DNA from 3 places in the Shewanella sedimentimangrovi genome. Region 1 is predicted to be linked to each of the others. Evidence: predicted binding sites of a transcription regulator. Region 1 holds the regulator's gene; each other region holds the start of a gene.
The links. The regulator sigma-54, encoded in region 1, starts transcription at its own class of promoters, with help from an activator protein. The targets are predictions, from matches to a motif close to GTTGGCACGNNNNTNGNNT.

Region 1 (3,812 bases):
TCTGCGGGTTTCGCTGTAGCGCTTGAGCAGCACCTTGTCGCTGGCATTGAGGAACAGGCTGATCAGCTCGGTACCTTCGGGCAGGGCGGCCAACTGTTGTTCCAACACCTTGTGCTGTTCCGGCAGGTTGCGGACATCGACACTGATGGCCACCAGTTCATTGCTGCTTTTCAGCTGGGCCAACAAGGGGCCTATCAGCGGCAGTGGCAGGTTGTCGACACAGTAATAGCCGAGGTCTTCCAAGACCCTCAGGGCAACGGATTTGCCCGAACCGGAACGCCCCGAGACTATGACCAGTTTCATCCGGTGATCACCTGATAGAGTTCACCGTCATCCTGGCTTTTGCGCAGTTGCTTGATGATCTGCTTGTCGTTGAGCTTTTCTGCCATGGCGGCGAGTGTGCTCAGGTGCTGCTGACATTGGTCCGATGGCACCAGCAGCGCAAACAGTATGTCAACCGGTTGTTTATCTATGGCGTCAAAGCTGATGGCCTCTTCACATTTGACCAGCACGGCGATCGGGGTCTCTATGCTGTTCAGGCGGCCATGGGGGATGGCAATACCATTGCCTATGCCTGTGCTTCCCATTTTTTCTCGGGCCAATAGGCTTTCGAAGATCTCTTGAGAAGAGAGGGTGGGGTACTGGGCGCTGGCGATATCGCTGATCAGTTCCAGTACCTTTTTCTTACTGCCCGGAGTGGCACAGGTGGTGCACTCCGGCCTCAGGATGGTACTCAGTTCCATCTTTTAGTGCTTAGTCAGTTTCTCTTTGTGTTTGATGACCTGACGATCCAATTTATCAATCAGAGCGTCGATGGCGGCGTACATGTCTTCATGCTCAGACGTGGCAAACACTTCACCACCATTGAGGTGCAGCTTGGCTTCTGCAATCTGCTGCATTTTTTGAACATTGAGAACAACGTGCACATTATTGATCTGTTCGAAGTGGCGTTCAAGCTTGGTAAATTTGCTCTCTACATAGTTACGCAGTGAATCTGTAATTTCGATATGGTGCCCAGTCAGATTGATTTGCATAGACACTTTCCTCCAGTATTTACAGTGAGTTATAAGCTTTTACGCTGGTTTGACGGCGGGATCAGCATTGCTTCACGGTACTTTGCAATGGTACGTCTAGCAACGTTGATTCCCTGTTCCGCCAGAAGTTCCGCCATTTTGCTGTCGCTCAATGGTTTCTTCTGATTTTCTGCAGCCACCAACTTCTTGATAAAGGCGCGGATGGCCGTAGACGAGCATTCTCCTCCGTCTTCCGTACTGACATGGCTGGAGAAGAAATATTTCAATTCGAAAATGCCCCGAGGGGTATGCATGTACTTTTGGGTGGTCACCCTGGAAATGGTGGATTCATGCATTTCCACCGCTTCGGCTATGTCGTTCAGCACCATGGGCTTCATGGCTTCTTCACCGTATTCGAAAAAGCCCTGCTGGAACTGCACTATGCAATTGGCCACCTTGAGCAGGGTGTCGTTGCGGCTTTCCAGGCTCTTGATAAACCACTTGGCTTCCTGCAGATGGCCGCGGATAAACTGGCTGTCGGCCTGACTGCGACTGGTGCGGGCCATGGCGGCGTAATGCTGATTGACGTTGAGCTTGGGCATGCAATCGGGATTGAGCTCCACCACCCAGCGGCCATTTTTCTTACTCACAGAGACGTCGGGGATAACGTACTCGTCCTTGCCGGACGTGACCTGTTCGCCCGGACGGGGATTGAGGCTCTGGATCAGCACTATGGCTTCACGCAGCTCATCTTCCTTCAGACGGGTTTTACGCATTAGGGTGCGGAAGTCCCGGGCGGCAATCAGATCCAGATGGTCGCGGATCAGTAGTTTGGCGTTTTCCAGGTGTGGTGTGTCGGCGGCAAAGTGGGCCAGCTGGATCAGCAGGCATTCACTGAGGTCCCTTGCCGCCACCCCTATGGGGTCGAAGTGTTGGATGCGCTTAAGTACGGCTTCCACTTCGTCCAGCTCCACTTCATCGTCGCCCATGGCTTCGAGTATGTCTTCCGTGGTCTGGGTCAGGTAACCGCGTTCATCTATGGCGTCTATGATGGCGGTGGCTATGGCCATGTCGGTGTCTGAGAAAGGGGTGAGGTTCTTTTGCCATTCCAGGTGTTCATAAAGACCGTCGCTGGTCTCTCCCTGGAAGGGCATATCATCATCGCGCATCATGGAGCCGCTGCCGGAAGCAGGGGCGGCGGTGAACACTTCGTCCCAGGTGGTATCCATGGGCAATTCATCGGGCATGGACTGCTGGGTCAGGGCGTCGGAGGTTTCCAGGGTGGAGCTGTCATCGTTACTGCTGGCGGTGACGGGCTCGGAGAAGTCGTCCTGCTCCCTGTGGTCTGAATCGCTGCGCTCCTGGCTGTCGAATTGGTCATCGTCCAGCTCCAACAATGGGTTGGAATCCAGCGCTTGTTGAATTTCCTGTTGCAGTTCAAGTGAAGAAAGTTGCAACAGCCTGATGGCCTGTTGCAATTGCGGCGTCATGGTCAGTTGTTGGCCCAGCTTGAGCTGGAGTGACGCTTTCATCTACTGCGGATCCTTGACTGTTATTGTTATCAGAAAGCTGTTTTCTATCAGTTTTGTGAACTGCTGGCCAGTTGCACTCTTCCTTAATGAGATAGAGATCAGGCTAAATTTAACTATAGCCTGAATTGCTCACCCAAGTACACCGCCCGCACCTGCTGATTGTCCAGAATCTCGGCAGGGGTGCCTTCGGCGATGAGGTTGCCATGGCTGACTATGTAGGCTTTTTCACAGACATCAAGGGTTTCTCTGACGTTGTGATCTGTGATTAATACGCCGAGGCCGCGGCTCTTGAGCTGCTCAATTATTTTCTTGATGTCGATGACCGAAATAGGATCGACGCCGGCGAAAGGTTCATCGAGCAGAATAAAGCGCGGATTGGCGGCCAGGGCCCGGGCGATTTCGACCCGGCGCCGTTCACCACCGGACAGGGACATGCCCATGTTGTCGCGGATATGGGTGATGTGGAACTCTTCCAACAGCTGCTCCAGTTCCTCTTCGCGCTGATCCTGGTCCAGCTCCTTGCGGGTTTGCAGTACCGCCATGATGTTGTCATACACGGACAGCTTACGGAAAATACTGGCTTCCTGGGGCAGGTAGCCTATGCCCTTGCGGGCCCGCAGGTGCATGGGGTCCAGGGTCAGATCGTCTTCGTTGATATGGATGCTGCCCTTGTCACTTTTCACCAACCCCACCACCATGTAGAAAGTGGTGGTTTTGCCGGCGCCATTGGGACCCAGCAGGCCGACCACCTGGCCGGTGCGCACGCTCAGACTGACGTCCTTGACCACGGTGCGGTTCTTGTAGCTTTTGGCCAGGTTGCTGGCCTTAAGGGTCAGTTCCGTCATTGGCGAACCGGCTCCTTATTCTGATCCTGTTCTTCGGGCTTGGGCTCCAGCTGTTCCTGGTAATTCTCGGGCTTGATGATGGTAATTACCCGCTCGTCACCCTTCTGGCTACTGTCGGCCTTCAGCTGCTGCTTTTCAATGTCATAGACGATTTTGTCGGCGCTGACCTGGCTACCTTCCTGCTCGATTTTGGCATTGCCCGTGAGCGTCATGGTGCGATTGTCCATGTTGTAGCTAATCTCATTGGCGCTGGCGCTGGCCTCGCGGCCGTCATCCAGGGTCTGACTGTAGGTGGCGGGCTGGCCCTTGGCCACCAATACCCTTTGTCCCGTGGCTTCATCTGTATAGGCACTGAGTTCCTGGGCGTTAATCTTCAGGCTGCCCTGGGTCAGCAGTACCGGCCCACCATAGACCACCCTCTT
Region 2 (3,812 bases), 1.6 Mb from region 1:
GCCAAGGGTGATGGCGATGATCTCCGCCGACAACACGAAGTCGGTACGTATGGCACCCTTCACCTTGTCCTTCTCATAGGCGTGGGCATCTGTGATGGTCTCTACCGGTTGAGCCGCCTTATGTTCGGCCTCCTCATGGCAGTGCCAGATTTTTTCAAAGCCTTCGAAGCAGAGGAACAGCCCCCCCAGCATCAGCAGTGGGGTCACGGCCCAGGGGATAAAGGCGCTTATCAGCAGCGCCGCCGGCACCAATATCGCCTTGTTGAGCATGGACCCCTTGGCCACGGCCCAGACCACCGGCAGCTCGCGGTCGGCATTGACCCCGGTCACCTGCTGGGCGTTGAGGGCCAGATCGTCCCCCAGCACCCCGGCGGTTTTCTTGGCTGCCACCTTACTCATCACAGACACGTCGTCGAGAATAGTGGCTATATCATCCAACAAGGTCAGCAGACTGGCTCCCGCCATAATGACTCCTTTAATTTTCATCCTGTTGCTGTTTGCGGCTATCCTACCCAAGCCGTCACCAAAACGCAGCCCCGAAGCGAATCACAAAAGCGGAATTTTGTCGGTCGCCGACCACCTTTCTGCGCCTTTGCTTGTATAATGTGGGCAACTTTTCGCTTTATCCGCATTAACAGGAAGTCATCATGACCCAAGACGAAATGAAAAAGGCCGCCGGTTGGGCCGCACTGCAATATGTTGAAAGAGATAGTATTGTCGGTGTTGGCACTGGTTCTACCGTCAACCACTTCATCGATGCCCTGGCCACCATCAAGGCCGATATCGAAGGTGCAGTGTCCTCCTCCGAAGCTTCCACCGCCAAACTCAAGGCTCTGGGCATTCCGGTTTACGATCTGAACTCGGTGGACAAGCTGTCCGTGTATGTGGACGGTGCCGATGAAATCAACCCGCACATGGACATGATCAAGGGCGGCGGCGCTGCCCTGACCCGGGAAAAAATTGTCGCCGCCGTGGCCGACAAGTTTATCTGCATAGTGGACAACACCAAGCAGGTGGACATTCTGGGCAACTTCCCGCTGCCGGTAGAAGTGATCCCCATGGCCCGTTCCTACGTGGCCCGCGAGCTGGTGAAGCTGGGTGGCGATCCCGTCTACCGTGAGGGCGTGGTGACAGATAACGGCAACGTGATCCTCGACGTCTACAACCTGAAGATCATGGAGCCCAAGGTATTGGAAGACAAGATCAACGCCATTGTCGGCGTGGTCACCAACGGCCTGTTTGCCAAGCGCGGCGCCGATGTGCTGCTGGTCGGCACACCGGACGGCGTCAAGACCTTCAAATAAGGGTCAGCAGTGTCTTAAAAGGAGCCAAAGGGCTCCTTTTTTGTTGCCACTCTCTTAGCCACTGGCTGCCAAGCCCTCATCCGCAGCCTGCCCCGCCGGCTCCCGAATTCCGCATCTCGCCTCTAGCCCCACACCAGCACCTTGCCCCTTGGCCATTCTCGCCAACAGGTGGTGAAAAACCGCGGACATTGGTGTCCGCGGACAGTGTCCACTGTGGCAACGGACAACACCCAAACCATAACATATTGATTTAATTGCTTTAAAATGTTGGCATCCTAATTGCTATTCTAAGTGCCGATAAGGAACTCAACCTTTAGTCCGCATTCAGGAGCTCAGATCATGTCCAATAAGTCCGTAATATCCGTTATCACCGCCGCCCTGGTTCTGGCTGGCTGCGTATTCCAGGTCAACAGCGCCCCCTTGGAGCACAGCCGCCAGCAACTGAACCTGGACAGTGCCAGTCTCAACGCCCTCAAGGCCAACACAGGGGCCGGTGAGCTGGTGATCATGGGCGTCCCAGGACTGGATCGGATCGAGGTCGAGGCCGACATTTACACCCGTACCGATATTCCGGCCATTCTCACCCTGGAGCGCGATGGCAAACATGCCAAGCTGGAGGCTCGCTTCGAGGAGCATGCCTATAAGGGCAACTCCCCCTATATAGATCTCTTGGTCAAGGTGCCTGCGGAACTGGCCCTGGATATTAACGATGGCTCGGGCGCAATCCGCATCGGCAGCGTGGATGCCGATATCAGTGTTAACGACGGCTCAGGCGAGCTGGAGATCCGCGGTGGTCGCAATATTGATATCAGCGACGGCTCCGGCGATCTGCTGGTGGAAGGCAGCAAGGGCAAGATCAATATCACCGACGGCTCTGGGGATATTAAGGTGCACAAGACAGGCGCCGATGTCACAGTTACCGACGGTTCCGGCTCCATGGTGCTGACGGACATAGGCGGCCTGGTGACCTTGTCCGATGGCTCGGGCAATATCGAAGTGCACAACACCCAGGGCCTGACGGTACTGAGTGCCGGCTCAGGCGGCATCAAATACGACAGCATCAATGGTCCGGTGAACCTGCGCTAACCAACTTCCCGGCGCCGGGCGGGTTGGCCATTTGGGGCCGGCCCGTCTTGCCCACCCTTTCCACTGCTTCGCCACCGAAGCAGAAAAAAACGGGGCCGCAATTTTGCGGCCCCGATTAATTATCTCTTCCCTTTTTATCCACCAGCTTCCAGTCAACTATCAGCTATTTAGCCGCCGCCAAGCACGGCCTTGAGCGACTCACCCAGGATGGCCATCCCCTCGGAGATGTCCTCATCGGAGGCGGTCAGGGGCACCAGAATACGCAGCACATTGCCAAAGGTGCCGCAGGACAGCAGGATCAGTCCCCGCTCCCGCGCCGCCGCCAATATGGGCGCGCAGTGCTGGGGCGCCGGGGCACCATCTTCCATCAGCTCCATGGCCACCATGGCCCCGAGACCGCGCACCTCGGCGATTTGCGCGTATTGGTGTTGTAACTGCCGCAGCCCGCGGGTCAGCTGCTGGCCTATGGCCTGGGAGCGGGCCAGCAGTTTTTCCTGCTCAAACACCTCGATCACCGCCAGGGCCGCAGCGCAAGCCAGCGGATTACCGCCGTAGGTGCCACCCAGTCCTCCCGGGCCTATGGCGTCCATGATCTCCGCCTTGCCGGTGATCCCCGACAGTGGGAAGCCACCGGCGATGGACTTGGCAAAACAGGTGATGTCGGCGGCCACGCCCATTTGCTCCATGGCGAAAAAGGTGCCGGTACGACCGGCGCCGGTCTGCACCTCATCGGCTATCAGCATTATGCCTTCGCGATCGCACAGCTGCCGCAGGCGCTGCATAAAGCCGGGGCTGGCGACATAGAAACCGCCCTCCCCCTGCACCGGCTCAAGTATGATGGCGGCGATATCGGCGGGCTCGGCATCGTTACGGAAGATCTGCGCTATGGAGTCCATGGCGTCATCCTCGCTGATCCCGTGCAGGGCGCTGGGAAAACGTGCCCGGAATACATTGGCCTGCATCAGCCCCATGCCCTTGCTGTAGGGCGCCACCTTGCCGGTCAGGGCAAGTGCCGCCATGGTGCGGCCATGGTACCCCGAGGTAAAGGCGATGACCCCGGCCCGGCCCGTGGCGGCGCGGGCCACCTTGATGGCGTTCTCAACCGCCTCGGAACCGCTGTTGAACAGGGCCGTCTTCTTGGCAAAGTTCCCCGGCACCAGGTTGTTGAGCTTTTCACACAGGGCCACATAACTCTCGTATCCCAGCACCATAAAACAGGTGTGGGAGAAATCCTCCAGCTGGGCCGCCACCGCGGCCTTGACCTTGGGATGCAGATGCCCGGTGTTGAGCACGGCAATGCCGCCGGCAAAATCCAGATACTCCTTGCCTTCCACATCCCACACCCGGGCATTTTCGGCCCGCTCGGCAAACACGGGGTGAATTTGGCCAACACCGGCGGCCACGGCCGCCTGGCGTCTTGCC
Region 3 (3,812 bases), 450 kb from region 1:
GGGGCTTTGCCCGGAGAATGCCCATGCTAAATACTCCCTCGGTTTGTTACCAGCAAATCAAGGAGTAAGTAGCATGAGCAGATATGAATCCGCGTCTCACGTATTCTATCGTTGTCAGTATCACCTCATTTGGACACCCAAGTACAGGTACAAAATCCTGAAAGGTAATCTCGGCAGAGAGCTTTATCGAAGTATCTATGTTTACTGCAACATGAAGAAATGCAGAGTCGTGGAACTAAATGTTCAGGAAGATCATGTCCATCTAGTAGTCAGAACCCCACCCAGTCTAAGCGTGTCGGATTTAATGGGTTTTGTTAAAGGGAGAACCGCGATCAGGATGTTTGCCAAATTTCCTTATTTAAGAAAGCACAAGCTCTGGGGGAATCACTTCTGGCAACGGGGTTATTTTGTGGACTCAGTAGGAGCAAACGAAGACATAATCCGTAGATATGTACGGCACCAGGAAAAGACAGCCAAAGAAGAAGAGAAACGGCAAATAGCGTTAGGGTTGGAAGGTTAGTTTTTAAGCCCCCTTTTAGGGGGCTGTGTCAAAGCCACCTGCTATGCAGGTGGATTTTTACTTTTTTTATCCGCCGGTTGCCCGGCGGTTCTGCAGGGTATTACAGGCTGTAGTACATCTCGAACTCGAGTGGGTGAGTGGTGCGGTTCACGCGCTCGGCTTCGGCTGTTTTCAGCTTGATGTAGGAATTGATGAAGTCATCGCTGAACACACCGCCCTTGGTCAGGAACTCACGGTCTGCATCCAGAGCTGCCAGAGCCACGTCCAGAGACTCGGCTACAGTTGGGATCTCGGCCGCTTCTTCGGCTGGCAGATCGTACAGGTCCTTATCCATGGCATCGCCAGGGTGGATCTTGTTCTGGATACCGTCCAGACCGGCCATCAGCAGGGCAGCAAAGCCCAGGTATGGGTTGGCAGTTGGGTCTGGGAAGCGGGTCTCGATACGACGGGCTTTCGGGCTTGGTACCACAGGGATACGGATAGAAGCAGAGCGGTTACGGGCAGAGTAGGCCAGCATCACAGGTGCTTCGAAGTGTGGAACCAGACGCTTGTAAGAGTTGGTGCTTGGGTTGGTGAAGGCGTTCAGGGCACGGGCGTGCTTGATGATACCGCCAATGTAGTACAGGGCAGTTTCAGACAGACCGCCGTACTTGTCACCGGCAAACAGGTTTACGCCATCTTTGGCCAGAGACTGGTGCACGTGCATACCAGAGCCGTTGTCACCAACGATTGGCTTGGGCATAAAGGTCGCAGTCTTACCGTAGGCGTGGGCCATGTTGTGCACCACGTACTTCAGGATTTGAATTTCGTCGGCTTTCTTGGTCAGGGTATTGAAGCGGGTAGCGATCTCGTTTTGACCGGCAGTGGCCACTTCGTGGTGATGGGCTTCAACCACTTGACCCATTTCTTCCAGCACCAGACACATGGCAGAGCGCAGGTCCTGTGAAGAGTCTACCGGAGCAACCGGGAAGTAACCGCCTTTCACGAATGGACGGTGACCAGTGTTGCCTTCTTCGTAGCTGGTGCCTGAGTTCCAGGCGGCTTCCTTGGAATCGATCTTTACGAAGGTACCGCTCATGTCGGTGCCGAAACGCACGTCGTCGAACAGGAAGAATTCTGGTTCTGGGCCTACCAGTACGGTATCGGCGATGCCGGTAGAACGCAGGTATTCTTCGGCTTTCTTGGCGATGGAGCGTGGGTCACGATCGTAGCCGGTCATGGTACCTGGCTCGAGGATGTCACAGCGGATGATGGCAGTGGTTTCTTCGGTGAAAGGATCCAGCACGAAGGTGGTCGCATCTGGCATCAGCACCATGTCGGACTCGTTGATGCCTTTCCAGCCGGCAATGGAAGAACCGTCGAACATTTTGCCGTCTTCGAAGAAATCGGCATCGATTTGATGAGCAGGGATAGACACGTGTTGCTCTTTACCCTTGGTGTCGGTAAAGCGCAGATCCACAAATTTCACTTCCAGTTCTTCAAGCTGCTTTAACACTGTTTCAACTGACATTCTCAAGTCTCCGGTAGGGTAGAGGGTGTTCCCTTAATCATCTTATCTGGCAAAGCAACAAATCCCGGTAGGTATCGCGCTTTGAAGTTGCCCATCTAAAGCGAGACTCGTGCCAGGTTGCTAAGGTTATGATGTATAAGGGGATGGTTTGAATGAGTAACGCAGAATCGCTCCGGGTTGCACTGTTTTGGTGCGCGCAATGCATTATGGTGGTGCAATCACCACGCGGATGCAGCATCTTGGTGCAGTCTTGTCGGACTATAGCTTCCATAAGCGGCCAAAAAATAATCCTGTGCGATGGGGCGCTGCTAGAGTAGAATGTCACGCTTTTTAAAGCAACCATCCGTTAGACTGACCTCATTGGGGGGTCGATAAACGGCTGGCGCCGGTGATACAAAGCAGCGACCGCAGGCACGTCTTGCCGTCATAAAACGCTGCTATGCTGTCGTCGAACCCCACAGTATTTTGATGGTAAGAGGCTAATAGTGTTAGAGAATTTACGTAACATCGCCATTATTGCGCACGTTGACCACGGTAAGACCACCCTGGTTGACAAGCTGCTGGCACAGTCAGGAACCCTGGCAACACGGGGCGAAGCCACTGAGCGGGTGATGGACTCCAACGATCTGGAAAAGGAACGTGGTATCACTATCCTGGCCAAGAACACTGCCATCAAGTGGAACGATTACCGTATCAACATCGTGGACACTCCTGGCCACGCCGACTTCGGCGGTGAGGTTGAGCGTGTACTGTCCATGGTGGATTCTGTGTTGCTGCTGGTGGATGCCGTTGACGGCCCCATGCCACAGACCCGTTTCGTAACCAAGAAGGCCTTTGCCCAAGGGCTCAAGCCAATCGTGGTTATCAACAAGATTGACCGTCCCGGTGCCCGCCCTGATTGGGTTATCGACCAGGTGTTTGACCTGTTTGACAACCTGGGTGCCACCGATGAGCAGCTGGACTTCCCTATCGTTTATGCCTCTGCCTTGAACGGCTTCGCGACCCTGGATCCCGATGACACCAGCGCCGACATGACGCCGCTGTTCCAGACCATAGTTGAGAAGGTGTCTTCTCCCGATGCCGACGCCGAAGGCGCGTTCCAGATGCAGATCTCCCAGCTGGACTACAACAGCTACGTGGGCGTTATCGGCGTGGGTCGCATCAAGCGCGGCAGCGTCAAGACCAACCAACAGGTGACTGTGGTCGGTGCCGATGGCAAAACCCGTAACGGCAAAATCGGTCAGGTACTGGGCTACATGGGCCTGGAGCGTCATGAAGTCGACGTGGCCAACGCCGGTGACATTGTGGCCATCACTGGCCTTGGCGAGCTGAAAATTTCCGATACTATCTGCGCCGCCGGTAATGTTGAGGCACTGCCTCCGCTGTCCGTTGACGAGCCTACCCTGACCATGACCTTCCAGGTAAACACTTCTCCGTTTGCCGGTAAAGAAGGTAAGTACGTGACTTCACGTAACATCCTCGAGCGTCTGCAACAGGAGCTGGTGCACAACGTGGCCCTGCGCGTGGAAGAGACCGACAGCCCGGATCGTTTCCGCGTCTCAGGTCGTGGTGAATTGCACCTGTCTATCCTGATCGAAAACATGCGCCGTGAAGGTTTCGAACTGGCGGTGTCCCGTCCTGAAGTGATCATCCGCGAAATCGACGGCGAGAAGTGCGAACCCTTCGAAACCCTGACCGTTGATGTGGAAGAAGAGCATCAAGGCACTGTTATCGAGAAGCTGGGTACCCGTAAGGCTGACATGAAAGACATGCAGCTCGACG

Region 2: the regulator sigma-54 is predicted to act here: its motif matches at 1,571-1,589, upstream of JYB85_RS03605 (DUF4097 family beta strand repeat-containing protein).
Region 3: the regulator sigma-54 is predicted to act here: its motif matches at 2,129-2,147, upstream of glnA (glutamate--ammonia ligase).

Annotation. Positions count from the first base shown of each region.
Region 1 covers NZ_CP071502.1:3,527,685-3,531,496, reverse strand. The annotation lists gene rapZ (RNase adapter RapZ) at 1-303, opposite strand, end outside; gene ptsN (PTS IIA-like nitrogen regulatory protein PtsN) at 300-743, opposite strand; gene hpf (ribosome hibernation promoting factor) at 747-1,034, opposite strand; gene JYB85_RS15750 (RNA polymerase factor sigma-54) at 1,064-2,545, opposite strand; gene lptB (LPS export ABC transporter ATP-binding protein) at 2,659-3,390, opposite strand; gene lptA (lipopolysaccharide transport periplasmic protein LptA) at 3,387-3,812, opposite strand, start outside.
Region 2 covers NZ_CP071502.1:871,201-875,012, reverse strand. The annotation lists gene JYB85_RS03615 (DUF808 domain-containing protein) at 1-465, opposite strand, end outside; gene rpiA (ribose-5-phosphate isomerase RpiA) at 648-1,304, shown strand; gene JYB85_RS03605 (DUF4097 family beta strand repeat-containing protein) at 1,644-2,390, shown strand; gene gabT (4-aminobutyrate--2-oxoglutarate transaminase) at 2,558-3,812, opposite strand, start outside.
Region 3 covers NZ_CP071502.1:3,974,969-3,978,780, reverse strand. The annotation lists gene tnpA (IS200/IS605 family transposase) at 74-520, shown strand; gene glnA (glutamate--ammonia ligase) at 621-2,030, opposite strand; gene typA (translational GTPase TypA) at 2,516-3,812, shown strand, end outside.